One region of the Streptomyces sp. NPDC014006 genome, then DNA from elsewhere that is predicted to be linked to it. Evidence: riboswitches for the same ligand, from Rfam matches in the RefSeq annotation. Region 1 holds a riboswitch; each other region holds the start of a gene.
The links. Region 1 has a riboswitch for cobalamin ahead of ACF1GV_RS13670 (HoxN/HupN/NixA family nickel/cobalt transporter). Riboswitches for the same ligand answer to the same signal wherever they lie in the genome.

Region 1 (7,863 bases):
CAGCGCCTCCTCCGTCTCCCTCTTGGCGTCCGCGGGGATGTTCTCCGGGTTGTCCCGGATCAGCTGCTCCGTCCGGTAGACGAGCTGCTCCCCCTGGTTGCGGGTCTCCGCCGCCTCGCGCCGGCGCCGGTCCTCCTCCGCGTGCTGCTCGGCCTCCCGCACCATGCGGTCGATGTCGTCCCGCGGCAGTGCGGAGCCACCGGTGACGGTCATCTTCTGTTCCTTGCCGGTGCCGAGATCCTTGGCGGAGACGTGCATGATCCCGTTGGCGTCGATGTCGAACGCCACCTCGATCTGCGGCACCCCGCGCGGCGCGGGCGGGAGACCGGTCAGCTCGAACATGCCGAGCTTCTTGTTGTACACCGCGATCTCGCGCTCGCCCTGGTAGACCTGGATCGTCACCGACGGCTGGTTGTCCTCGGCCGTCGTGAAGATCTCCGAGCGCTTGGTCGGGATCGTGGTGTTGCGCTCGATCAGCTTGGTCATGATGCCGCCCTTGGTCTCGATACCGAGCGACAGCGGCGTGACGTCCAGCAGCAGGACGTCCTTGACCTCACCCTTGAGCACACCGGCCTGCAGCGCCGCCCCCACCGCCACGACCTCGTCGGGGTTGACGCCCTTGTGCGGCTCCTTGCCCGTCAGTTCCTTCACCAGCTCCGTCACGGCCGGCATCCGCGTCGAACCGCCGACCAGCACCACGTGGTCGATGTCCTTGACCGAGATCCCCGCGTCGCGCACCGCGTTCTGGAACGGCCCCTTGCAGCGCTGCAGCAGATCCGCCGTCAGCTGTTCGAACTGCGCCCGCGTGAGCTTCTCCTCCAGATGCAGCGGACCCTGGGCGGAGGCGGTGACGTAGGGCAGGTTGATGCTCGTCTCCGTCGACGAGGACAGCTCGATCTTCGCCTTCTCCGCGGCCTCCCGAAGCCTCTGCACGGCCATCTTGTCCTTCGACAGATCGACGCCGTAGTTGTTCTTGAAGCCGGTGACGAGGTGGTCGACGATCCGCTGGTCCCAGTCGTCGCCGCCGAGGTGTGTGTCGCCGTTGGTCGCCTTGACCTCGATGACACCGTCGCCCATCTCCAGCAGCGACACGTCGAACGTGCCGCCGCCGAGGTCGAAGACGAGCACCGTCTGGTCGTTGCCCTTGTCCAGCCCGTACGCCAGCGCCGCCGCCGTCGGCTCGTTGACGATCCGAGGGACGTTCAGGCCGGCGATCTCTCCGGCCTCCTTCGTGGCCTGCCGCTGGGCGTCGTCGAAGTACGCCGGCACGGTGATCACGGCGTCCGTGACGTCCTCGCCCAGGTACGCCTCCGCGTCCCGCTTGAGTTTCTGCAGCACGCGCGCGGAGACCTCCTGCGCGGTGTACCGCCTGCCGTCGATGTCGCCGCTGTCCGGGAACCGCCAGGCGTGGTCGCCCACATGCCGCTTGACGGACCGGGCCGTGCGCTCCACGTTCGTCACGGCCTGCCGTTTCGCGACCTCCCCGACGAGCACCTCGCCGTTCTTGGCGAAGGCGACGACGGACGGGGTGGTGCGGGCCCCCTCCGTGTTGGCGATGACGGTGGGCTCGCCGCCCTCCAGGACCGCGACCACCGAGTTCGTGGTGCCGAGATCGATTCCGACCGAACGCGCCATCGGGCTCTCCCTTCTCGGGTGCCGTAGCTGCCGGGGCTGCGGGCATCACTCACATTCCTGCATAAAACGTGAGCCGACCGCCGTCAAGGAAGATTTTTTTGCCGCACCGCCCGAACACAACCGCCTCTTCCCGCGTACTCCTGTGCGTTCGACCGGACGGTGACAGGAGGCACGGTGCGACTCTCGCGGAACGCGACGGGAACCCTCTTTGTGGGCGGAGCCCTCGGCCTGACCCTCGTTGCGCTCGCCTATCCGGCCATGCTGGGCGTGCAGACGGTGTCCAGCGACACCTCGCGGGTGATCGCCAACACCCAGTGGGGACCGCTCACGGAGGGCGACCGCGACTTCGTGGTGAAGGTGCGCGCGGCCGGCCTGTGGGAGTACCCCGTGGGTCAGTTGGCCCTGAAGAAGAGCACCGACAAAGCGGTCCTCACGGCGGGCCGCCACCTCATCGACGGGCACGCGGCCCTGGACATCACCTGCCGCAGGGTCGCACCGATGCTGAACATCACGCTGCCCAACCTGCCCAGCCCCCAGCAGCAGGGATTCGTCGCCACCCTCACCGCGGACAGCGGCAGGCAGTTCGACTCAGACTTCGCGAACATCCTGCGGATCACGCACGGCTCGATCTTCAACACGATCGCGAAGATCCGGTCCACGACGAAGAACACGCTGGTGCGCGCGCTCGCCGACCAGGCCAACGACACCGTGCTCGACCACATCACGGTCATGGAGAAGACCGGCCTGGTCAACTTCGACCAGGCCCTCTTCCAGCAGACCGCCCCGCCCAAGCTGCCCTCGAACGACGTCACCCCGCCGCCCCCGGCCGGGGGCCAGCCCCAGGTGGTCCTCCCCCCGCCGCCGAGCCCGACGTCCGTCCCGGTCCCCCTGCCCGGCGACCCGTCGCCGACGGTGCGCTAGCCGAGCCACACGGTGGTGTCCGGGCCGAGCCGGCCGTCCTCCAGGGGTGCGCTGGTCAGCAGCACCTCGCCGGCCGGCAGCGCAACCGTGCGCTCCGACAGGTTGGCGACGCACCGCCAGCCCTCCGACCGGGTGAAGGCGAGCACACCGTCCGGGACGTCCTCGGCCCACCGCAGCTCCTCGCCCTGCGCCAGCTTGCGGCGCAGCTTCAGCGCGGCCCGGTACAGCTCCAGCGTCGAGCCCTCCACGCCGTCCTGCGCCTGCACGGCGTACGACGCGAAGGACGGCGGCTGCGACAGCCAGGCGCCGCCCGCCCCGAAGCCGTACGACGGGCCGCTCACCGTCCACGGCAGCGGCACCCGGCAGCCGTCGCGGCCCTTGCGGACATGGCCCGTCTGCTCCCAGATCGGGTCCTGGAGCACCTCGGCCGACAGGTCGGCGACCTCGGGCAGCCCCAGCTCCTCGCCCTGGTAGAGGTACGACGAGCCGGGCAGCGCCAGCATCAGCAGCGTCGCGGCGCGGGCCCGGCGCAGCCCGGCCGCCGGGTCGATCCGGGGCGCGTGCCCGCCGGACAGCAGCCAGGCGTTGTCGTCGGTGCCCGGTGGCAGCATCAGCCGGGAGGCGTGCCGCACGACGTCGTGGTTGGACAGCACCCAGGTGGCGGTGGCGCCGACGGCACGGGCGCCGGCCAGCGACGCGGTGATGACCTCGCGCAGCGCGTCCGCGTGCCAGGGAGCCTGCAGAAACTCGAAGTTGAACGCCTGCCCGAGCTCGTCCGGCCGGGCGTACAGCGCGCGGCGCTCCCCCGGCACCCATGCCTCGGCGATGGCCGCGCGGGGCGGGGAGTAGGCGTCGAGCAGGCGGCGCCAGTCCCGGTAGATCTCGTGCACCTCGTCGCGGTCGTAGAAGGGATGGCTGCCCGGGGGCAGCACCGTCAGGGCCGCCTCGTCGCTCAGCTCGGGTGCGCCGAGGTCGCGCAGCGGCTCGCTCAGGTCCTTGGCCAGGGCGTGGGCGACGTCCACGCGGAAGCCGTCCACGCCCCGGTCGGCCCAGAAGCGCAGCGTGGCGAGCAGGTCGGCGCGCACCTCCTCGTCGGCCCAGTTCAGGTCGGGCTGCTCGCGGGCGAACAGATGCAGGTACCACTGCCCGTCCGGCACCCGCTCCCAGGCGCTGCCGCCGAACACCGACTGCCAGTCCGAGGGCGGCAGCTCCCCGTGGACACCGCGGCCGTCCCGGAAGACGTACCGCTCGCGGGCGCGCGAACCCGGCCCGGCGCGCAGGGCCTCCTGGAACCAGGCGTGCTGGTGCGAGGTGTGGTTGGGGACGATGTCGACGACGAGCTTCAGGCCCAGCCGGTGCGCCTCGGCGACGAGCGCGTCGAAGTGGTCCAGGCTGCCCAGGCGCGGGTCGACGGCACGGTGGTCGGCGACGTCGTAGCCGCCGTCGGCGAGTTCGGAGGGGTAGAACGGGCTCAGCCACAGCGCGTCGACGCCGAGCGCGGCCAGGTGGGTCAGGCGGTCGGTGATCCCGCGCAGGTCGCCGAGACCGTCACCGTCGGCGTCGGCGAAGCTGCGGGGGTAGACCTGGTAGACGACGGCCTGCCGCCACCAGTCGGGGTCGCGGGAGGAGAGATCGGGCACGCGGTCTCCGTTCGCCGGTTCGGGCACGACAGGGAGATGACTGTCCACTTCACCCCGAAAGGGAACGTGCCCGTGTGGGCGCGGGTCAGGCGCCGTCGGCGGTGCACCGCGCGAGCAGGGTCTGCACGTCCGGGTCGACCACCCGGTAACGGACCACCCGGCCCTGCTTCTCCCCCGCCACCGTCCCGGACGCCCGCAGCAGCCGCAGGGCCTGCGACACCGCGGGGTCGTTCATGCCCGTCGCGATCGCCAGGTCGGACACCGCGAGCGGGCCGGTGCGGTGCAGGGCGAGCAGGAGGGCGAGCCGGTTGGGGTCGGCGAGCAGCGAGAAGCGGTCGGCCCAGGCACGCACGTGGGCGGCGTCGCCGATGGCCGCGATGGCGTCACAGACACGGTGACCGTCGATGGTGCGGCGGTCGGCGCGGTCGGGGGGCACGAGGTGCATGCCCGCATTCTCCCGCCCCGATTGTGATCTTGCATACCTGCACAGCTGTGCAGGTATGCAGAAGACCCTCGGCCCCCCTACCGTGGGCGGGCCGTGGTGTTCGGGAAGCCGGTGGGAAACCGGCGCGGCCCTCGCCACTGTGATCGGGGAGTTCTCGTCCCGTCCGGCTCACGCCGGGCCACTGGTCGTACGACCGGGAAGGCAGGGACGGCGGACGCATGACCCGGCAGCCAGGAGACCGGCCACGGCAGCTCACGAAGAGATCCACGAGGTGCTGGAGCGTGACCGGATGACCTTGCCCGACCCTGCCCCGACGACGACCGCGAAGGCCACCTTCACATGGCGCCGCGAGGACACCGTGAAGACCGCCGGGCTGATGGCCGCCATCGCCGCCCTGCACGTCGTCGCCTTCGGGATCCTCTTCCTCCTCGTCGTACCTGGCCACTACGAGGTCGGCAGCAAGGCCTTCGGCATCGGCCTCGGCGTCACCGCCTACACCCTGGGCGTGCGGCACGCCTTCGACGCCGATCACATCGCCGCCATCGACAACACCACCCGCAAGCTCATGGCCGACGGCAAACGCCCGGTGTCCGTGGGCTTCTGGTTCGCGCTCGGCCACTCCAGCGTCGTGATCGTCCTCGCGGTGATGATCGCGGCCGGCACCCAGCTCGCCGACCGGGTCACCAACGAGGGGTCCACCACCCACCAGGTGCTCGGCTTCCTCGGCACGACCGTCGCCGGTGCCTTCCTGTACCTCATCGCCGCCCTCAACCTGGTCGCCCTGTTCGGCATCCTGAAGGTGTTCCGGTCGATGCGGGCGGGCACGTACGACGAGTCCGAGCTGGAGCGGCACCTGGACTCGCGCGGGTTCATGAACCGCTTCCTCGGCCGCCTCACCCGCTCGATCTCCCGGCCGGGCCAGATGTATCCGCTCGGCTTCCTCTTCGGCCTCGGCTTCGAGACCGCCACCGAGGTCACCCTGATGGTGATGGCCGGCTCGGGCGCGGCCGCCGGACTGCCCTGGTACGCCATCCTGTGCCTGCCGCTGCTGTTCACGGCCGGCATGTGCCTGTTCGACACCCTGGACGGCACGTTCATGAACTTCGCCTACCAGTGGGCGTTCTCCCACCCGGTCCGCAAGGTGTTCTACAACCTCGCCATCACCGGCCTGTCCATCGCCGTCGCGTTCGTGATCGGCACCATCGAGCTGGTCGGCGTGCTGCACGACAAGTTCGGCCTGAGCGACGGCGTCACCGGCTGGATCGCCGGGATCGACCTGGACAGCGTCGGCTACCTCATCGTCGGCCTGTTCGTCCTGGTGTGGGCGGTGGCGCTGGCGTACTGGAGGCTGGCCAGGGTGGAGGAACGCTGGACGGCCTCCGCCGCCGACTAGCGCTCGACGGTCTCCAGGTACAGCCTCACGTACCGGTCGACGTCGACCTCCAGCGCCACGTCCACCAGGGGCTGTTCGCGGGCGCCCTCGTGGATCTCGGACTCGCCGGGGCGCGGGCGCCGGTCGACGACCGTCTGCCCCCGGCCAGGACCCGGGGCCAGCGACACCTCCACCGGCAGCAGCCGCGTCGTGATCCCCGCCGGATCGGCGACCGCGCACACCGCGCCCGCGTCGCCGAGGCCGCCGGCCTCCTCCGCCTCGGGCTCACCGCCCTGCGTGGTCGGCCGGTGGGCCAGCAGGTCACCGGCCAGCCGGGTCCCGGGCTCACTGCTCGCCCGCATCCGGTGCACATCGCTGCCCGGCACCACGACCCGCATGAACACGTCCAGGCCGTACATGGTGATCGGCACCCCCGCGGTCAGCAGGATCGCCGCGGCCTCCGGGTCGTGCCAGACGTTGAACTCCGCGACCGGCGTGGCGTTGCCGGTGGTGACCGCGCCGCCCATGAAGACGATCCGCTCGATGTTGCGGGTCACCTCCGGATGGGTGCGCAGCAGCAGCGCGATGTTCGTCAGCGGCGCCGTCGGGATCAGGGTCACCGGCCGCTCGCTGGCGAGGATCTCCCGGCGCAGCAGCGTCACCGCGTCGACGTCGGCGGGCCGGCGCCCCGGCGCGGGCAGCCCCAGATCGCCCATGCCGTCGTGGCCGTGCACATGCCGGGCCGAACGCGCCGGCTCGATCAACGGCCGCTCGGCACCCCGCCCCACCGGGATCTGCGGCGCCCCCGCCTGCTCCAGCACGGTCAGTGTGTTGCGTACGACCCCGTCGACGTCCGTGTTCCCGGCGACACACGTCACCGCGCGCAGATCCAGACCGGGATGACGTACCGCGAACAGCAGGGCGAGGGCGTCGTCGACACCGGTATCGCAGTCGATGATCACGGGGATGGGTTGACCGGCCACCAGGAGCTCCTTCCGTCGTCCCCCGACGATAAGCGCCCCGGCGGCTCAGCCCCACAGCTCCATCCCGCGCGCCCCGACCACCTCCGCCACCCGCCGCACCAGCTCCGCCACGGGCACCTGCCCCGCCCGCCGCCCGTCCCGCAGCCGCAGCGACACCTCCCCGGCCGCGTCCTCCCGGGCACCGATCACCGCCTGGTACGGCACCAGCCGCGCCGCCCGGATCCGCGCCCCCAGGCTCCCCTCGACCGCGACCTCGGCCCGCAGCCCGGCGGCCTCCGCCCGCTCCACGACCTCACGGGCCCGCCCCTCCTGCTCCGCCGACACCGGCAGCACGACCAACTGCACGGGCGCCAGCCAGGCGGGAAAGGCACCGCCGTGCTGTTCGAGCAGGTGCGCGACCACCCGCTCGACACTGCCGATGACACTGCGGTGCACCATCACGGGCCGGTGCCTGGCCCCGTCCGCGCCGACGTACGACAGGCCGAACCGCTCGGGCTGATGGAGGTCGATCTGCACGGTCGACAGGGTCGACTCCCGCCCCGCCGCATCGGCCACCTGCACATCGATCTTCGGCCCGTAGAACGCGGCCTCGCCGACGGCCTCCTCGTGGTCGATCCCGTCCAGCACCTCCCGGAGCATGCCGGTGGCGCGCCGCCACAACTCGGGGTCGGCGACGTACTTGCCGCCCTCCCCCGGCAGCGACAGCCGGTACCGGGCGCCCCGGATGCCGAGGTCGGCATGGGCGCGGGCGATCAGCTCCAGAGCGGCGCGGGCCTCACCGACGGCCTGGTCGAGGGTGCAGAAGATGTGCGCGTCGTTCAGCTGAATGGCCCGCACCCGGGTGAGACCCCCCAGCACCCCGGACGG
Region 2 (7,863 bases), on a different contig from region 1:
GCGTTCCGCGGTCGTGTCGGAGAGGGTGGCCTTGCCGTCGGCGGTGGCACCGGTCCGGCCGGGGCCGAGCGCGGCGTCGGCCCAGCGGGCGACGCGGGCGGCGGCGGCCAGGCCGGAACGAGCCATTCCGGCCAGCTCCGCGGGCGCCGGGGTGCCCTCGGGCGGGCGGGGCGCCCGACGGCGCGGGCGCCGCTGGTTCACTGCTCTGGGGGCGGCGGCCAGGGGTCGGGGACGGACGAGTCGAAGCCTGGAGTCGCGCGGGATACGGGACGTCACGGGTGCAGTCTTCCGGTTGACGGTCCGAAAACCCAAACGGAATGCCACGGCGGGCGACGGGGCGGGAGCGTGGACCTGCTCGGGACGGCGAAAGCAGGCGTGATCAGGCCAGTCGTACGGCCTTGAACGGAGCCCAGAAGCGGAATGATCCCCACCGCCCCGCAGCCGGAGCGACACCGCGACGCGCCCCCCGGCGGGATCACCCCTGCTCCCGCGGCGACGCCGACGGCCGGCACCTCACCCGCCGGCTCCGACGCCCGGACGGCGCCGCGCGCCCGTCGGCGGCCGGCCCACGGCGGTGCGCCGCTCCCAGGCCGGTGGACGGCCGTCTCGGCGCCTCCCGTCCTCGGCGCACGCGCCCGCGCAGGAACCGTCCCGGCGGATCGGCGGCACCGACGTGGGCGGTCCACCGGATCACATCAAAGGGGTCAGGAAGCGGCGGAGTGCTTCCTCGTAGGACTCCGGGTCGGCGTTCCACATCGCTCCGTGCGGGGCGTGGGCCACCGTGTGCAGGGCGACCAGGTCGGGGCGGCGGTCGGCGAAGCGGCGGGAGAAGCGCCAGGGGGCCACCGTGTCGCCGGGGCCGTGGACGATCAGCGTCGGCACCGCGAGGCCGTCGGCGTCCGCGGCGATGGTCCCGTCGGCGGGGCCGTCCTGCAGCCCCGTTCGGCCCTGCGCGGCGCGCACCGCGAGCGGCAGCAGCGCGCCCGGCGTACGCCGGGCCAGGGCCAGGGAGCGCAGTGTGGTCGGCCAGCTGAGCACCGGGGAGTCCAGCACGAGCCCGGAGACGTGCTCCCGCATCCCGGACAGCTGAGCGGCGCGCAGCGCCATCGTGGCTCCGGTGGACCAGCCGTAGAGAACGACCCGGCGGGCGCCGTAGCGCACGGCGTAGCGGATCGCGGCGTCCACGTCGCGCCACTCGGTCTCGCCGAAGTGGTTGAGGCCGTCCGGGGGGCGGGGGGCGCCCAGGTCGCCGCGGTAGGCGAGGGCGAGCACCGGGAGGCGCAACCGGTTCAGCATGCCCATGACGTTCATGGGGAGCTCCCGGGTGGTGCCGAGGCCGTGCACGGCGATCACCCAGGTGTCCCGGGCGGCGGGTACGAACCAGGCGGGCAGCGGGCCGAGTTCCCCGGGCACGTCGACGTCGGCGTGCTCCAGGCCGAGGGCGGCCCGGGGGTCGCCGACGTGCAGGTTCGCGGTGAACCACACTTTGTCGCCCGGTTCCAGCGTGCCGTGCGTGACGCGCTCCAGACGGCGTACGACGGTGTCGGCGGTGTGCTCGGCGGAGTCCAGGACCTGGCCCACGACCGCGTGACTCCCGTCGCCGGCGAGTCCGTAGGTACCCGGGCGCAGGGTGGCCAGGTCGCGGGTGAGCGCGATCCGGCCGGCCGCCGTGGCGTGCACGGTGAGCCGGGGCTCGGTCGGCAGCGGCCGGCCCGGCGGCGCCTTGAGCGCGGCGTCGCTGGCGAGTCGGCCGGCGACCACGGCTGCGGCCCCGGCACCCATCACGGCGGTGACGGCAGCGGCCGTCGCTTTGACAGTGCGCACGGGAACCAGTTTCCCGGCGTGGTCCGTCCCAAGCCACCGGAAGCGACATGCGCAGTGATCAACCCGGGCGTCGCCGCCACCGCGCCGCGCTCACCCGGCCCCCGTCACCCCCGCTGCCCGTACCCCCGCAGCCGCTCCCCCACCTCCGCCAGCTGTTCCTCGGTCAGCAGGCTCGGGGCGAGGCCGGGGACCGAGGACGCGGTCAGCCACAGCCGGCACATCCACTCCAGCTGGGCGGTGCGGTCGTAGGCCTGGTCCAGGGTGGCGCCGTAGGCGATCGTGCCGTGGTTCTGCAGGAGGCAGCCGGTGCGGCCGGTCAGGGCCCGCAGCATGCTCTCGGCCAGCTCCTGCGTGCCGTACGTCGCGTAGGGGGCGACGCGGACCGGGCCGCCGAGGGCCGCGGCCATGTAGTGGACGAGCGGGAGCTCCGGCACGAGCGTCGAGACCGCCGTGGCGTGGACGGCGTGCGTGTGCACCACGGCCCGGGCGTCCGTGGTGCCGTATACGGCGAGGTGCATCGGCAGCTCGCTCGTCGGCACCAGCGAGCCGCGCACCTGCCGGCCGTCGAGGTCGACCGCCGTCAGGTCCTGCGGCCGCAGCCGGTCGTAGGGCACGCCCGACGGCGTGACCAGCACCAGGTCACCGACGCGTACCGAGACATTGCCGGAGGTGCCGACGACCAGACCGTCGGCGACGGTCCGGCGCGCCGTGGCGACCAGATCCGCCCAGGCCAGAGCCTCCCGCTCGGCGTCGTCCCCCTCGTCGGCCACCCGTCCGCCCTGCCGCTCCCACCGCTGCTCCGTCATGCCGCGATCCTGCCAGTCCCGGGTGACGGAAATCTCCTTCTCCGACCCGCGCACGGCCACGACGCCCCGCGCCGGGCACCCGGCCCGTGTGCCGCCCGGGCCGTGGGCGGGGGAACGGAGCAGCGACCCCCTCTTTCCGACATCGAGACGCCCGGCCCAGTTCACCTTCCGTTCACCCGCGTTACCTACGTTCGACCCGCCAATGACTTCGAACGAATGCCTGGGTAAATGGAAAGCTTCTCGCTGATCCTCGCGATTGTGGTCGTCACCGCTCTCGCGTTCGATTTCACGAACGGTTTCCACGACACCGCCAACGCGATGGCCACCACCATCTCGACCGGCGCGCTGCGGCCCAAGATCGCCGTGGCCATGTCCGCCGCCCTCAACCTCGTGGGCGCCTTCCTCTCCGTGGAGGTCGCCAACACGATCTCCAAGGGTCTCGTCGACGAGAGCGGCATCCGTCCCGAGGTCATCTTCGCCGCCCTGGTCGGCGCGATCCTCTGGAACCTGCTGACCTGGCTCGTGGGCCTGCCCTCCAGCTCCTCGCACGCCCTCATGGGCGGTCTGATCGGCGCCACCGTCGCCTCCGCCGGCTTCGGCGCCGTCCACGGTGACGTGCTCGTCACCAAGGTGCTGCTGCCCGCGGTCGCCGCCCCGGTCGTCGCCGGCGTCGCGGCGATGGTCGCGACCCGTCTGTCGTACACGCTGGGCAAGAAGGCCGACGGCAAGGCCGCCGAGAAGGGCTACCGGGCCGGCCAGATCGCCTCCGCGGGCCTGGTCTCCCTCGCCCACGGCACCAACGACGCGCAGAAGACGATGGGCATCATCACCCTCGCCCTGGTCGCGGGCGGCGCCATCGCGCCCGACTCCGACCCGCCCACCTGGGTGATCCTCTCCGCCGGCCTGGCCATCGCGCTCGGCACCTACATCGGCGGCTGGCGCATCATCCGCACCATGGGCAAGGGCCTGACGGACATGCAGCCGCAGCAGGGCTTCGCCGCCCAGACCAGCGCGGCCACCGCCATCCTCGCCTCCTCCCACCTCGGCTTCTCGCTGTCCACCACGCACGTCGTCTCCGGCTCCGTGATGGGCGCGGGCGTGGGCCGCAAGGGCGGCGTGGTGCGCTGGTCGACCGCGACCCGGATGCTCGTCGCCTGGGTGCTGACCCTGCCGGCCGCCGCGCTGGTCGGCGCGCTCGCCGAGTACGTCACCGGCTTCGGCGCCTGGGGCACCGCGCTGGTCGCCGTCTTCCTGGTGTCCGCCAGCTTCGGCATCTGGAAGGTCTCCCGCCGCGAGGTCGTCGACCACACCAACGTCAACGCCGTGGAGGAGGAGCCGGCCGGCGTGGTCACCACCGCGATCGCCGCCGTGACCCCGCCTCCGGCCGCCGGCCCGGCGGTCACGGACGGCCTGACGGCCACCATCCCCGCCCCCGCCGCCGCGACGGCGGAGCAGCCGGCCACCGCGAACCCGGCCCCGGCCGTCTGACCGCCGCTTTCGGGTACGAAGGAAGAGAAGCAGCATGAAGATCGACTGGGCGGCCCTCGGCTCCGTCTTCGGTGTCAGCCTCATGGTCACCGTGGGTCTGGTGGCCCTGTTCACCCTCGGCATCATGGGCCTGTCCCGCCGCGAGCGGGTCCAGGCGCAGGGCGGTTCGGCCGCCCTCGCGGTCACCGGCGCGTACGCCTGCTTCGCGGCGTGCGCGGCGGCGGTGGCGTACGGCATCAGCCTGATCGTCGCCTGACCGGCCTCGTCAACGAAAAACGCGGGGTGCCCGAGCGGCACCCCGCGTTCCTTTGTGACCTGGCAGGTCGCCTCCGTGTGGGCCTGCCCACACTCCTCCGCCCCAGGTCAAGGGCAAGTTGACGGCCCTCTGACAGCCGTGGTGGACTGCCGGAGCCAAGTTTGCGGCGTGCAGGAGAGGAAGCCGGTGGAAGTCCGGCGCGGTCCCGCCACTGTCACCGGGGTGTGCAACCCCGGGAGCCAGGAACTCTCACCGCCGAATCTCCTTCTAACCAGGGCGCGGACACCCTGAGTGAGGACATGACGCCATGCGCGGCTGCCGGTTGAGGACCAGGCCCATCAGCGACGCTCCGCTCGACCCCACGGCCGGCTGAGCCCGATGCGAGCCGAACGCGTCTTCGCGTACGGCGCCGCCGCCGGCCTCCTCGGTGACCTCCTCCTCGGTGATCCGCGCCGCGGGCACCCGGTCGCCGTGTTCGGACGGGCCGCGGACGCCGTCGAGCGCACCCTGTGGCGCGACCACCGCGGCTGGGGCGCCCTGCACACCGCCGTCTGCGCCGGAGGCGCCGTCGCGCTCGGGGCCGTGGCCGCCCGCTCGGTGCGCCGCTCCCCCGCCGCCTCGGTCGCGCTGACCGCCGCCGCCACCTGGTCCGTGGTCGGGGGGACCTCCCTCGCACGCGAGGCCGGCGCCATCGGGCGCGCCCTGGAAGCCGGGGACGTGGAGGCGGCGCGGGCCCGGCTGCCCCATCTGTGCGGCCGTGACCCCCAGGCGCTGGACGCCGACGGGATCGCCCGGGCCGTGGTCGAGTCGGTCGCCGAGAACACCTCCGACGCCGTCGTGGGCGCGCTGGTGTGGGGCGCCGTCGGCGGGGTGCCCGGGCTGCTCGGGTTCCGGGCCGTCAACACCCTGGATGCGATGGTCGGTCACAAGTCGCCGCGGCTGCGGCGCTTCGGCTGGGCCTCCGCCCGCCTCGACGACGTGGCCGGCTGGCCGGGCGCCCGGCTGACCGCCGCCCTCGCCGTGCTCACCGGCCCGGACCGGCGTGGCGCCGTACGGGCGTGGCGGGCGGACGCGGTGAAGCACCCGAGCCCCAACGCGGGCCCCGTGGAGGCCTCCTTCGCGGGCGCGCTCGGCCTGCGGCTGGGCGGCACCCTGTCGTACGGCGGGCGCGTGGAACACCGGCCCGTGCTGAACCCGCGGGGGCGCGCCGTCGGGACCGAGGACATCGCGCGGGCGGTACGGCTGTCCCGGCGCGTGAGCTGGCTGGCGCTCGGCGTGTGCGCGGGCGCACACCTCATCCGGAAGGGGCGCAATCGATGAACGTCATCGGGAAGGGGCGTGATCGATGAACGGCGGTCTCCTCGTCGCCGGCACCACCTCCGACGCCGGCAAGAGCGTCGTCACCGCCGGGATCTGCCGGTGGCTGGTGCGGCAGGGCGTGAAGGTGGCGCCCTTCAAGGCGCAGAACATGTCCCTGAACTCCTTCGTCACCCGCGAGGGCGCCGAGATCGGGCGGGCGCAGGCCATGCAGGCCCAGGCCTGCCGGATCGAGCCGACCGCGTTGATGAACCCGGTGCTGCTCAAGCCCGGCGGCGAGCAGAGCAGCCAAGTGGTGCTGCTGGGCAAGCCGGTGGGCGAGATGAGCGCACGCGGCTACCACGGCGGACGCCAGCAGAAGCTGCTGGGGACGGTCCTGGAGTGCCTGGCCGAGTTGCGGGGCACGTATGACGCGGTGATCTGCGAGGGGGCCGGCTCACCGGCCGAGATCAATCTGCGCCGGACCGACATCGTGAACATGGGCATCGCGCGGGGCGCGCGGCTGCCCGTGCTCGTCGTCGGCGACATCGACCGCGGGGGCGTCTTCGCGTCCTTCTTCGGCACGCTCGCCCTGCTCTCACCCGAGGACCAGGAACTGGTCGCCGGCTTCCTGGTGAACAAGTTCCGCGGCGACGTCTCCCTGCTGGAGCCGGGCCTGGACATGCTGCACGGCCTCACCGGGCGGCGCACCTACGGCGTCCTGCCCTTCCGGCACGGGCTCGGTATCGACGAGGAGGACGGCCTCAGGGTGTCCCTGCGCGGCACCGTCCGCGAGTCGGCCGTCTCCCCGCCCGTCGGCGAGGACGTCCTGCGGGTCGCCGTCTGCGCGATCCCGCTGATGTCCAACTTCACCGACGTGGACGCGCTGGCCGCCGAACCGGGCGTGGTCGTGCGGTTCGTGGACCGGCCGGAGGAGCTGGCCGACGCCGACCTGGTGGTGATCCCGGGCACCCGCGGGACGGTGCGGGCGCTTCAGTGGCTGCGCGAACGCGGCCTGGCCGACGCCCTCGTGCGCCGGGCCGCCGAGCAGCGGCCCGTGCTCGGCATCTGCGGTGGTTTCCAGATCCTCGGTGAACACATCGAGGACGAGGTCGAGTCACGCGCCGGTGCCGTCGACGGGCTCGGCGTGCTGCCGGTGCGGGTGCGGTTCGCCCGCGAGAAGACCCTGACCCGGCCGAGCGGGGAAGCCCTCGGCGAGCGGGTCGAGGGGTACGAGATCCACCACGGCATCGCCTCCGTGACGGGAGGGGAGCCCTTCCTCGACGGCTGCCGCGTCGGCCAGACCTGGGGCACCCACTGGCACGGCTCGCTGGAGTCCGACGGCTTCCGCCGCGCCTTCCTGCGCGAGGTGGCCGCCGCCGCGGGCCGCCGCTTCGTGCCCGCGCCGGACACCTCCTTCGCCGCGCTGCGCGAGGAGCAGCTCGACCGGCTCGGCGACCTGATCGAACAGCACGCGGACACGGACGCGCTGTGGCGGCTCATCGAGTCCGGCGCGCCGCAAGGACTGCCTTTCATTCCACCGGGAGCGCCCGCATGAGCACAGTGTTGTTGTTGTCCACCGCCGACACGGATCTGCTGGCGGCCCGGGCCTCCGGTGCGGACTACCGGATCGGCAACCCGACCCGCGTGGACGTCGCCGAGGAACTCCCGGCGCTGGTCGAGGGCGCCGACCTCGCCGTCGTACGGCTGCTGGGCGGCAAGCGGGCCTGGGAGGACGGGCTCGCCGCGCTGAAGGCGTCCGGCATCCCTACCGTGCTGCTGGGCGGCGAGACCGTCCCGGACGCCGAGCTGATGGCCGAGTCGAGCGTGCCGGCCGGCGTGGTCGCGGAGGCGCTGCGGTACCTGGTCGAGGGCGGTCCCGCGAACCTGCTGGAGCTGTCGCGGTTCCTGTCGGACACGGTGCTGCTGACCGGTGAGGGCTTCGAGGAGCCGCACACGATGCCGGAGTACGGCGTCCACGGCTCGTACGCGCTGCAGGACGGCCGTCCGACCGTCGGGGTGCTCTTCTACCGCGCCCACGAACTGAGCGGCAACACCGCCTTCGTGGACACCCTGTGCGAGGCGATCGAGGCGCAGGGCGCCAATGCGCTGCCCGTGTACTGCGGTTCGCTGCGCGGCGCGGACCCTGGGCTGTACGAACTCCTCACGCGCGCCGACGCCCTGGTCGCCACC
Region 3 (7,863 bases), on a different contig from region 1:
CTGGGCGGTCGGCATGGTCTACGGCACCCTCGTCGCCTACGGGGTACCGTCGCCCACCAACCCGGGCCAGAAGCACTTCGGCGGCTCCGCGAAGGAGATCCCCGGCATCGGCGAGATCGGCTACATCGGCCTCACGGCGTTCGTGCTGAACGTGGTGGTGACCGTGGTCCTCACCTTCGTCCTGAAGGCCGTGAAGGCCCCCGAGGGCGTCGACGAGACCAGCCCGGAGGACTACACGGCGGACGCCGGCGACCCGGGCGTCCAGACCGAACTCCCCCCGGCCACGGCGGGCGCCGCAGGTCACTGAGAGCGGCATCGACGACGGGCCGCCGGAGAAATCCGGCGGCCCGCCGTCGTACCCGTGGGGCACACTCGCCGTCATGGACATCGTGATCCGGCCCGTCGCACCCCGCGAACACGCCGCCCTCGGTGAGATCACCGCCCAGGCCTATCTCCAGGACGGACTCCTGGACTTCGCCGCGAGCGACCCCTACCTCGGCGAGCTGCGCGACGTCGCCAAGCGCGCCGCCGCGGCCGAGGTCCTGGTCGCCACGGCGGACGACACCGTCCTCGGCGGCGTCACCTTCGTTCCGGCCGGCGGGCCCATGGCCGACGTCGCGCGTCCCGGCGAGGCCGAGATGCGCATGCTGGCCGTCGCCCACGCGGCCCGCGGCCGGGGTGTCGGCGAGGCGCTCGTACGGGCCTGCGTCGAGCGGGCCCGGGCCGTCGACGGCTGCGGGCGGCTCGTCCTGTCGACCCAGCGGACCATGCACACCGCCCACCGCCTCTACGAACGGCTGGGCTTCGTCCGTACGCCGGAGCGGGACTGGAATCCCCTGCCGGAACTCGACGACATCACCCTTCTCACCTACGAGCTGACGCTGTGAAGCCACCGGGACACAACATCTGGGGGTGACACGACAGCCCGGCACTAGATGTATGCTCATGCTCGCTGTCGCCGCAGGGGAATCCGGTGCGAATCCGGAACTGTCCCGCAACGGTGTACATGCGTGCTTCGCGCACGCTGGTTCAGTCCGAGGACCTGCCGACAGTGCACCCGGCCACCCGGCCGGTGTGCCCTGACGTCCGGGCCTCGTGGGATGGGCCGGTGGACGCGACGCCGCGTGCGCTCGTGTGCTGCCCCCTGCCCTCCGCAAGGCCCCGTGCCGAGCGAGGGAGAGCCCCACGTGACCATCGCGCCAGCCGATCCGGCCTCAGCCAGCCAGCGGGAGCACGACGGCCCCGGTGCCGCGCTGCTGCGCACCCTGACCGAGCTGACCGCCGACCTCCCCGACGCCGACCCCGGCCGGGTCGCCGCCGCCGCGCTGCGCGGCCGCTCGGCGCACGCCGACGAGGCGGAGCTGCGGGAGCTGGCCACGGAGGCCGCCGCCGGACTCATCTCCGAGGACCCCGCCTACTCCCGGCTCGCCGCCCGCCTGCTCACCCTCACCATCCGCGCGGAGGCGGCCTCCCAGGACGTCACGTCGTTCACCGGGTCGGTCGCCGTCGGCCACCGCGAGGGGCTCATCGCGGACCGGACCGCCGACTTCGTCCGGCTGCACGCCGAGCGGCTGGACGCGCTGATCGACACCCACGCCGACGACCGCTTCGGCTACTTCGGCCTGCGCACCCTGCACAGCCGCTATCTGCTGCGGCACCCGATCACCCGCAAGGTGATCGAGACGCCGCAGCACTTCCTGCTGCGGGTGGCCAGCGGGCTCGCCGAGGACGACACCCTCCGCTCCGCCGACGAGGTCGCGGCGCTCTACGGGCTCATGAGCCGCCTCGACTACCTGCCGTCCTCCCCCACCCTCTTCAACTCCGGCACCCGGCACCCCCAGATGTCGTCCTGCTACCTGCTCGACTCACCGCTGGACGAGCTGGACTCCATCTACGACCGCTACCACCAGGTCGCCCGGCTCTCCAAGCACGCCGGCGGCATCGGGCTGTCGTACTCCCGTATCCGCAGCCGCGGTTCGCTGATCCGCGGCACCAACGGGCACTCCAACGGCATCGTGCCGTTCCTGAAGACGCTGGACGCCTCGGTCGCCGCGGTGAACCAGGGCGGGCGGCGCAAGGGCGCGGCCGCGGTGTACCTGGAGACCTGGCACTCCGACATCGAGGAGTTCCTGGAGCTGCGGGACAACACCGGTGAGGACGCCCGCCGTACGCACAACCTGAACCTCGCGCACTGGGTCCCGGACGAGTTCATGCGCCGGGTGGGCGCCGACGCGCAGTGGTCGCTGTTCTCTCCGGCCGACGTGCCGGAGCTGGTGGATCTGTGGGGCGAGGAGTTCGACGCCGCGTACCGCAAGGCGGAGGACGCGGGGCTGGCGAAGAAGACGCTTCCGGCCCGTGAGCTGTACGGCCGCATGATGCGCACCCTCGCGCAGACCGGCAACGGCTGGATGACCTTCAAGGACGCCGCCAACCGCACCGCCAACCAGACCGCGCTGCCGGGCCACGTCGTCCACTCCTCCAACCTCTGCACGGAGATCCTGGAGGTCACCGACGACGGTGAGACGGCCGTGTGCAACCTCGGCTCGGTCAACCTCGGCGCGTTCGTGGCCGACGGGGACATCGACTGGGAGCGGCTGGACGCCACCGTCCGCACCGCCGTCACCTTCCTCGACCGCGTCGTCGACATCAACTTCTACCCGACCGAGCAGGCGGGCCGCTCCAACGCCAAGTGGCGCCCGGTGGGCCTGGGCGCGATGGGTTTGCAGGACGTCTTCTTCAAGCTGCGGCTGCCGTTCGACTCCCCCGAGGCCAAGGCGCTGTCCACCCGGATCGCGGAGCGGGTCATGCTCGCCGCGTACGAGGCCTCCGCCGACCTCGCCGAGCGCAACGGCCCGCTGCCGGCCTGGGAGAAGACCCGCACCGCACGGGGGGTGCTGCACCCCGACCACTACGACGTGGAGCTGACCTGGCCGGAGCGCTGGGCGGCGCTGCGGGAGCGGATCGCCGGGACCGGCATGCGCAACAGCCTGCTGCTGGCCATCGCGCCGACCGCCACCATCGCCTCCATCGCGGGCGTGTACGAGTGCATCGAGCCGCAAGTGTCGAACCTGTTCAAGCGCGAGACGCTGTCCGGCGAGTTCCTCCAGGTGAACTCCTACCTGGTCGCCGAGCTGAAGAAGCTCGGCGTGTGGGACGCCCGCACCCGTGAGGCGCTGCGCGAGTCGAGCGGCTCGGTGCAGGACTTCGCCTGGATCCCCGAGGACGTGCGGCGGCTGTACCGCACCGCGTGGGAGATCCCGCAGCGCGGTCTGATCGACATGGCGGCGGCGCGGACCCCGTTCCTCGACCAGGCGCAGTCCCTCAACCTGTTCCTGGAGACGCCGACGATCGGCAAGCTCTCCTCGATGTACGCCTACGCCTGGAAGTCCGGGCTGAAGACGACGTACTACCTGCGCTCGCGCCCGGCGACGCGCATCGCTCGCGCCGCCCGGGCGCAGGCCACCGTCCCCGTTCCCGTCCAGCAGGTGACCTCCGAAGAGGCCGTCGCCTGCTCCCTGGAAAACCCCGAGTCCTGCGAGGCCTGCCAGTAATGACCACCCGTAACACGAACCTCCTCGACCCGGGCTTCGAGCTGACCCTGCGCCCCATGCGCTACCCGGACTTCTACGAGCGCTACCGGGACGCCATCAAGAACACCTGGACCGTGGAGGAGGTCGACCTCCACTCGGACGTCGCCGACCTCGCGAAGCTGACGCCGGCGGAGCAGCACCTCATCGGCCGGCTGGTGGCGTTCTTCGCGACGGGCGACTCGATCGTCGCGAACAATCTGGTGCTGACGCTGTACAAGCACATCAACTCCCCCGAGGCGCGCCTGTACCTGTCGCGGCAGCTCTTCGAGGAGGCCGTGCACGTCCAGTTCTATCTGACGCTGCTGGACACCTATCTGCCCGACCCGGACGACCGGGCGGCCGCCTTCGACGCGGTGGAGAACATCCCGTCCATCCGGGAGAAGGCCGGGTTCTGCTTCAAGTGGATCAACGAGGTGGAGAAGCTGGAGCGCCTGGAGACGAGGGCCGACCGGCGCCGCTTCCTGCTGAACCTGATCTGCTTCGCCGCATGCATCGAGGGCCTGTTCTTCTACGGCGCCTTCGCGTACGTCTACTGGTTCCGCAGCAGGGGCCTGCTGCACGGTCTCGCCACCGGCACCAACTGGGTGTTCCGCGACGAGACCATGCACATGTCGTTCGCGTTCGACGTGGTCGACACCGTCCGCAAGGAGGAGCCTGACCTCTTCGACGAGGAGCTCGGGCAGCAGGTCACCGACATGCTCGAGGAGGCCGTGGAGGCCGAGCTGCAGTTCGCGCGCGACCTGTGCGGCGACGGCCTCCCCGGCATGAACACCGACTCGATGCGCCAGTACCTGGAGTGCGTCGCCGACCAGCGCCTCACCCGCCTCGGCTTCGCTCCCGTCTACGGTTCGGAGAACCCCTTCTCCTTCATGGAGTTGCAGGGCGTTCAGGAGCTGACCAACTTCTTCGAGCGCCGCCCCTCGGCGTATCAGGTGGCGGTGGAGGGCACCGTCGACCTGGACGAGGACTTCTGAGGCGCGGTTACTTCAGGGTCACGGTGTCCCCGGCCGACACGGCGAGCATGGTGGTCGACGTGCCGGGGTAGTACCAGCGCCAGTCGCCGGCCGCGGAGGCGGTGACGGTGGTGCTGAGCCGGCCGGTGCTGCCCGTTGTGACGGTCTTGACCGTGGTGTAGCGGGTGGTGCCGGCCTTGCGGAACTGGAGCTGGACCGGCTGCCCGGCGTAGCCTTGGTACCTCAGGCTCTCCCAGTTCGCCCGGCTGAGCGTTCCGGTGACGGTCAGCTGTCCGCCCTTGCGCACGGGCTCGGGCGCTGCGTCGGCGGTGAGTGTCGTGGCCCGCTTGACGGAGTACCGGGCGATGTTGTCGGAGATCCAGTAGTCGCCGTCGTTCGCTTTGACGGTGGCGTTGACCTGCCAGAGGCCGGCGACCCGGTTGGTGTCGATGTCGTCGCTCGCCGGCATCCAGGCGGGCGTGGCCTTCATGGTGGCCGTGCACACCGAGGTGATTGCCGACTTCTTCGCGCAGGTCGTGCCGGACCACTCGATGAAGCCGTAGGCGTTCGACACGTTCATCGTGCTGACGCGGCCGACGCCCTTCACCCCGGAGTCGTCCCGGATGGTGAGGACGACCGGGAACGTGATCTCCTTGACGGTCCCGATGCCCACGGGGTGACCGCCGTTGACGACGGCCCCCACCACCCGGATGTCTCCACGGCCCTCGGCGTGCGCGCCGGTCGCGGTGAGGAGCACGAGGGCCGCGGCGCCGCTCGCCGTGGCCCAGACCGCTCTTCGCGGGATGCCGTTGCTCATGTTTCCCTCCCCGGCGCTCGATCACCGTGATCGATTGCGTCAGCGGGAGGTTACATGCGGGGTCGGACAGTGCGGTGCGCCTGGATGCGCGGGCTGGTCCGGCGCGGGGTCTGGATGCGGGGAGCGGGGTGCGCGGCCTCCCGGATCTGCCGGTCCATGCGGCGGTCGCGCACGACGCCGAGCGCGGACGGCAGGACGAGGAGGACCAGGATCCCGAGGGTGAAGAGCATTCCGATCAGGCCTTCGATCTGGTTTCCGTTCATGGACACCACTCTCGCGCGGAACGCTCCTTACCGTGAGTGGCAGGACTGCCGCAGACCCTCGAATTACTGCCACCGGCGAGGCACACTGGCAGCATGCTGAAAAACGTGGCCGCCGTCCTGCTCGACGGTGTGCATCCCTTCGAACTCGGGGTCGTGTGCGAGGTCTTCGGGCTCGACCGCAGCGACGACGGACTGCCGGTGTACGACTTCGCGGTCGTCTCCGCCGAGGGCCCGGCGCTGGGCACGCACGTCGGCGGGCTGACCTTGTCCACGCCGTACGGCCTGGACCGGCTGGAGGAGGCGGATCTGATCGCCGTTCCGGCCGGCGACGACTTCACGCACCGCATCTATCCGCCGGCGCTGCTGGACGCCCTGGTACGGGCGGTGGAGCGCGGGTCGCGGGTGCTGAGCGTGTGCTCCGGCGTGTTCGTGCTGGGCGCCGCCGGGCTGCTGCACGGGCGGCGCTGCGCGGTGCACTGGCACCACGTCGAGGAGCTGCGCCGGCAGTACCCGCGGGCGGTCGTCGAACCGGACGTGCTCTACGTCGACGAGGACCCCGTGATCACCTCGGCGGGCACCGCCGCCGGCATCGACGCCTGTCTGCACCTGGTGCGCAAGGAGCAGGGGCCGGAGGTCGCCAACAAGATCGCCCGGCGCATGGTCGTGCCGCCGCACCGGGACGGCGGGCAGGCGCAGTACATCGAGCGCCCGCTGCCGAAGGACTCCTGTGACACCGTCGGCGAGGTGCTGGCGTGGATGGAGCAGCACCTCGACCAGGAGGTGACCGTCGAACAGCTCGCCGCGCGGGCCCACATGGCGCCGCGCACCTTCGCCCGGCGCTTCCAGCAGGAGACCGGCACGACGCCGTACCGGTGGATCCTGCGCCAGCGGGTGCTGCTGGCACAGCGGCTGCTGGAGGCGACGGACGAGACGATGGACGCGATCGCCTGGCGTACCGGGTTCGGTACGGCGGCGGCGCTGCGCCACCAGTTCACGCGGGCGCTGGGGACCACCCCGAACGCCTACCGCCGTACCTTCCGCGGCCCGCAGGCCGCCTGAGCGCTCAGCGCGGCACCGCCCGCACCAGCAGCCGGTGCGGGCGCAGGGTGATCCCGACCCGGACGGCGTCGTTCGAGCCGGGCACCTGCTCGAAGCGGTACCGCGCGGCGAGCGCGGCGGTGACGAGCGTCAGCTGCGCCATCGAGAAGTGGTCGCTGGGGCACTTGCGGTTGCCGGTGCTGAACGGGCTCATGGCGTGTTTCGGCACGTCCTTGGCCCGCTCCGGAAGCCAGCGGTCCGGGTCGAACTCCAGGTTGCGGGCGTACGACTTGGGGTCGCGCTGGATGGCGTACGGGCTGTAGATGATGTCGGCCCCGGCCGGAATGCGATAGCCACCGAGTTCCGTGTCGACGACCGCCCGCCGGGTCAATATCCATACAGCCGGCCGCAAACGCATGGCCTCGATGACGACATTGTTGGTGTGCCGCAGCTTGCGCACGTCCTCGAATGCGACAGGCCGTCCGCCGGTGACGGATTCGACTTCGTCGCGCACCTTGTCGGCGTGTTCGGAGTGCTCGGCAAGTGCCTGAAGCAACCACATGATGGTGGATGCCACAGTTTCGCTGCCGGGGGTGAGGATGGCGACCACCTGGTCGTGGATCTCCCGCTCCCCGATGGGCTCACCGTTTTCGTCCTTCGCGTCCAGCAATGCCGTCAGCAAATCGTCCGGCTTTTGACCAGATGCGCGTCGCTCGGCGATGATCTCGTCGACCAGGAGATGCAAATCGGCCAGCGCCCGATTGAATTCGCGGTTGCCCGGTGTCGGCAGCCGGTACAGCGGCCCGAGCGGGACCACCATCCGCCGGTACATGCCGCGGAAGACGACCGCGAGGGCGGTGCACAGCCGCTCGGCGCGCTCGTCCATGTAGTCGCCGCGCAACAGGCAGCGGGCGGCGATGCGCACCGCGACCCGGAAGGACTCACCGGTGCAGTCGATGGTCCCGGCGTCCCGCCAGCGCTCGACGAGCGCGTGCGCCTCCTCCTCCATGACCGGCCCGTAGGCGGGGATCGCGTCGAGCCGGAACGCGGGCTGGATGGTGCGCCGCTGCCGGCGGTGCTGGGGGCCGTTGGCGGTGGCCACACCCTCCTTGCCGAGCAGCCCTTCCAGGGACTCCCACAGGGGACCGGCGATGTGATAGTCGGGGCTGAGCGCGAGGGCGCCGGTCAGTTCCGGCGTGGTG

Region 2: it holds a riboswitch for cobalamin, as region 1 does, so the genes downstream of both, ACF1GV_RS06175 (cobalamin biosynthesis protein) here and ACF1GV_RS13670 (HoxN/HupN/NixA family nickel/cobalt transporter) in region 1, are expected to answer to the same signal.
Region 3: it holds a riboswitch for cobalamin, as region 1 does, so the genes downstream of both, ACF1GV_RS22095 (ribonucleoside-diphosphate reductase subunit alpha) here and ACF1GV_RS13670 (HoxN/HupN/NixA family nickel/cobalt transporter) in region 1, are expected to answer to the same signal.

Annotation. Positions count from the first base shown of each region.
Region 1 is NZ_JBICAJ010000003.1:312,913-320,775, forward strand. Features, by position in the region: gene dnaK (molecular chaperone DnaK) at 1-1,635, opposite strand, end outside; gene ACF1GV_RS13655 (DUF4142 domain-containing protein) at 1,846-2,556, shown strand; gene ACF1GV_RS13660 (glycoside hydrolase family 13 protein) at 2,553-4,244, opposite strand; gene ACF1GV_RS13665 (ArsR/SmtB family transcription factor) at 4,282-4,641, opposite strand; cobalamin riboswitch at 4,719-4,903, shown strand; gene ACF1GV_RS13670 (HoxN/HupN/NixA family nickel/cobalt transporter) at 4,931-6,034, shown strand; gene ACF1GV_RS13675 (nucleoside hydrolase) at 6,031-6,996, opposite strand; gene thrS (threonine--tRNA ligase) at 7,042-7,863, opposite strand, start outside.
Region 2 is NZ_JBICAJ010000001.1:1,349,574-1,357,436, reverse strand. Features, by position in the region: gene ACF1GV_RS06200 (hypothetical protein) at 1-276, opposite strand, end outside; gene ACF1GV_RS06195 (alpha/beta hydrolase) at 691-1,824, opposite strand; gene ACF1GV_RS06190 (class II aldolase/adducin family protein) at 1,929-2,630, opposite strand; gene ACF1GV_RS06185 (anion permease) at 2,859-4,118, shown strand; gene ACF1GV_RS06180 (hypothetical protein) at 4,153-4,374, shown strand; cobalamin riboswitch at 4,500-4,646, shown strand; gene ACF1GV_RS06175 (cobalamin biosynthesis protein) at 4,753-5,694, shown strand; gene ACF1GV_RS06170 (cobyric acid synthase) at 5,720-7,228, shown strand; gene cobN (cobaltochelatase subunit CobN) at 7,225-7,863, shown strand, end outside.
Region 3 is NZ_JBICAJ010000006.1:257,229-265,091, forward strand. Features, by position in the region: gene mctP (monocarboxylate uptake permease MctP) at 1-307, shown strand, start outside; gene ACF1GV_RS22090 (GNAT family N-acetyltransferase) at 381-887, shown strand; cobalamin riboswitch at 933-1,065, shown strand; gene ACF1GV_RS22095 (ribonucleoside-diphosphate reductase subunit alpha) at 1,188-3,551, shown strand; gene ACF1GV_RS22100 (ribonucleotide-diphosphate reductase subunit beta) at 3,551-4,564, shown strand; gene ACF1GV_RS22105 (hypothetical protein) at 4,572-5,360, opposite strand; gene ACF1GV_RS22110 (hypothetical protein) at 5,411-5,623, opposite strand; gene ACF1GV_RS22115 (helix-turn-helix domain-containing protein) at 5,717-6,682, shown strand; gene ACF1GV_RS22120 (cytochrome P450) at 6,687-7,863, opposite strand, start outside.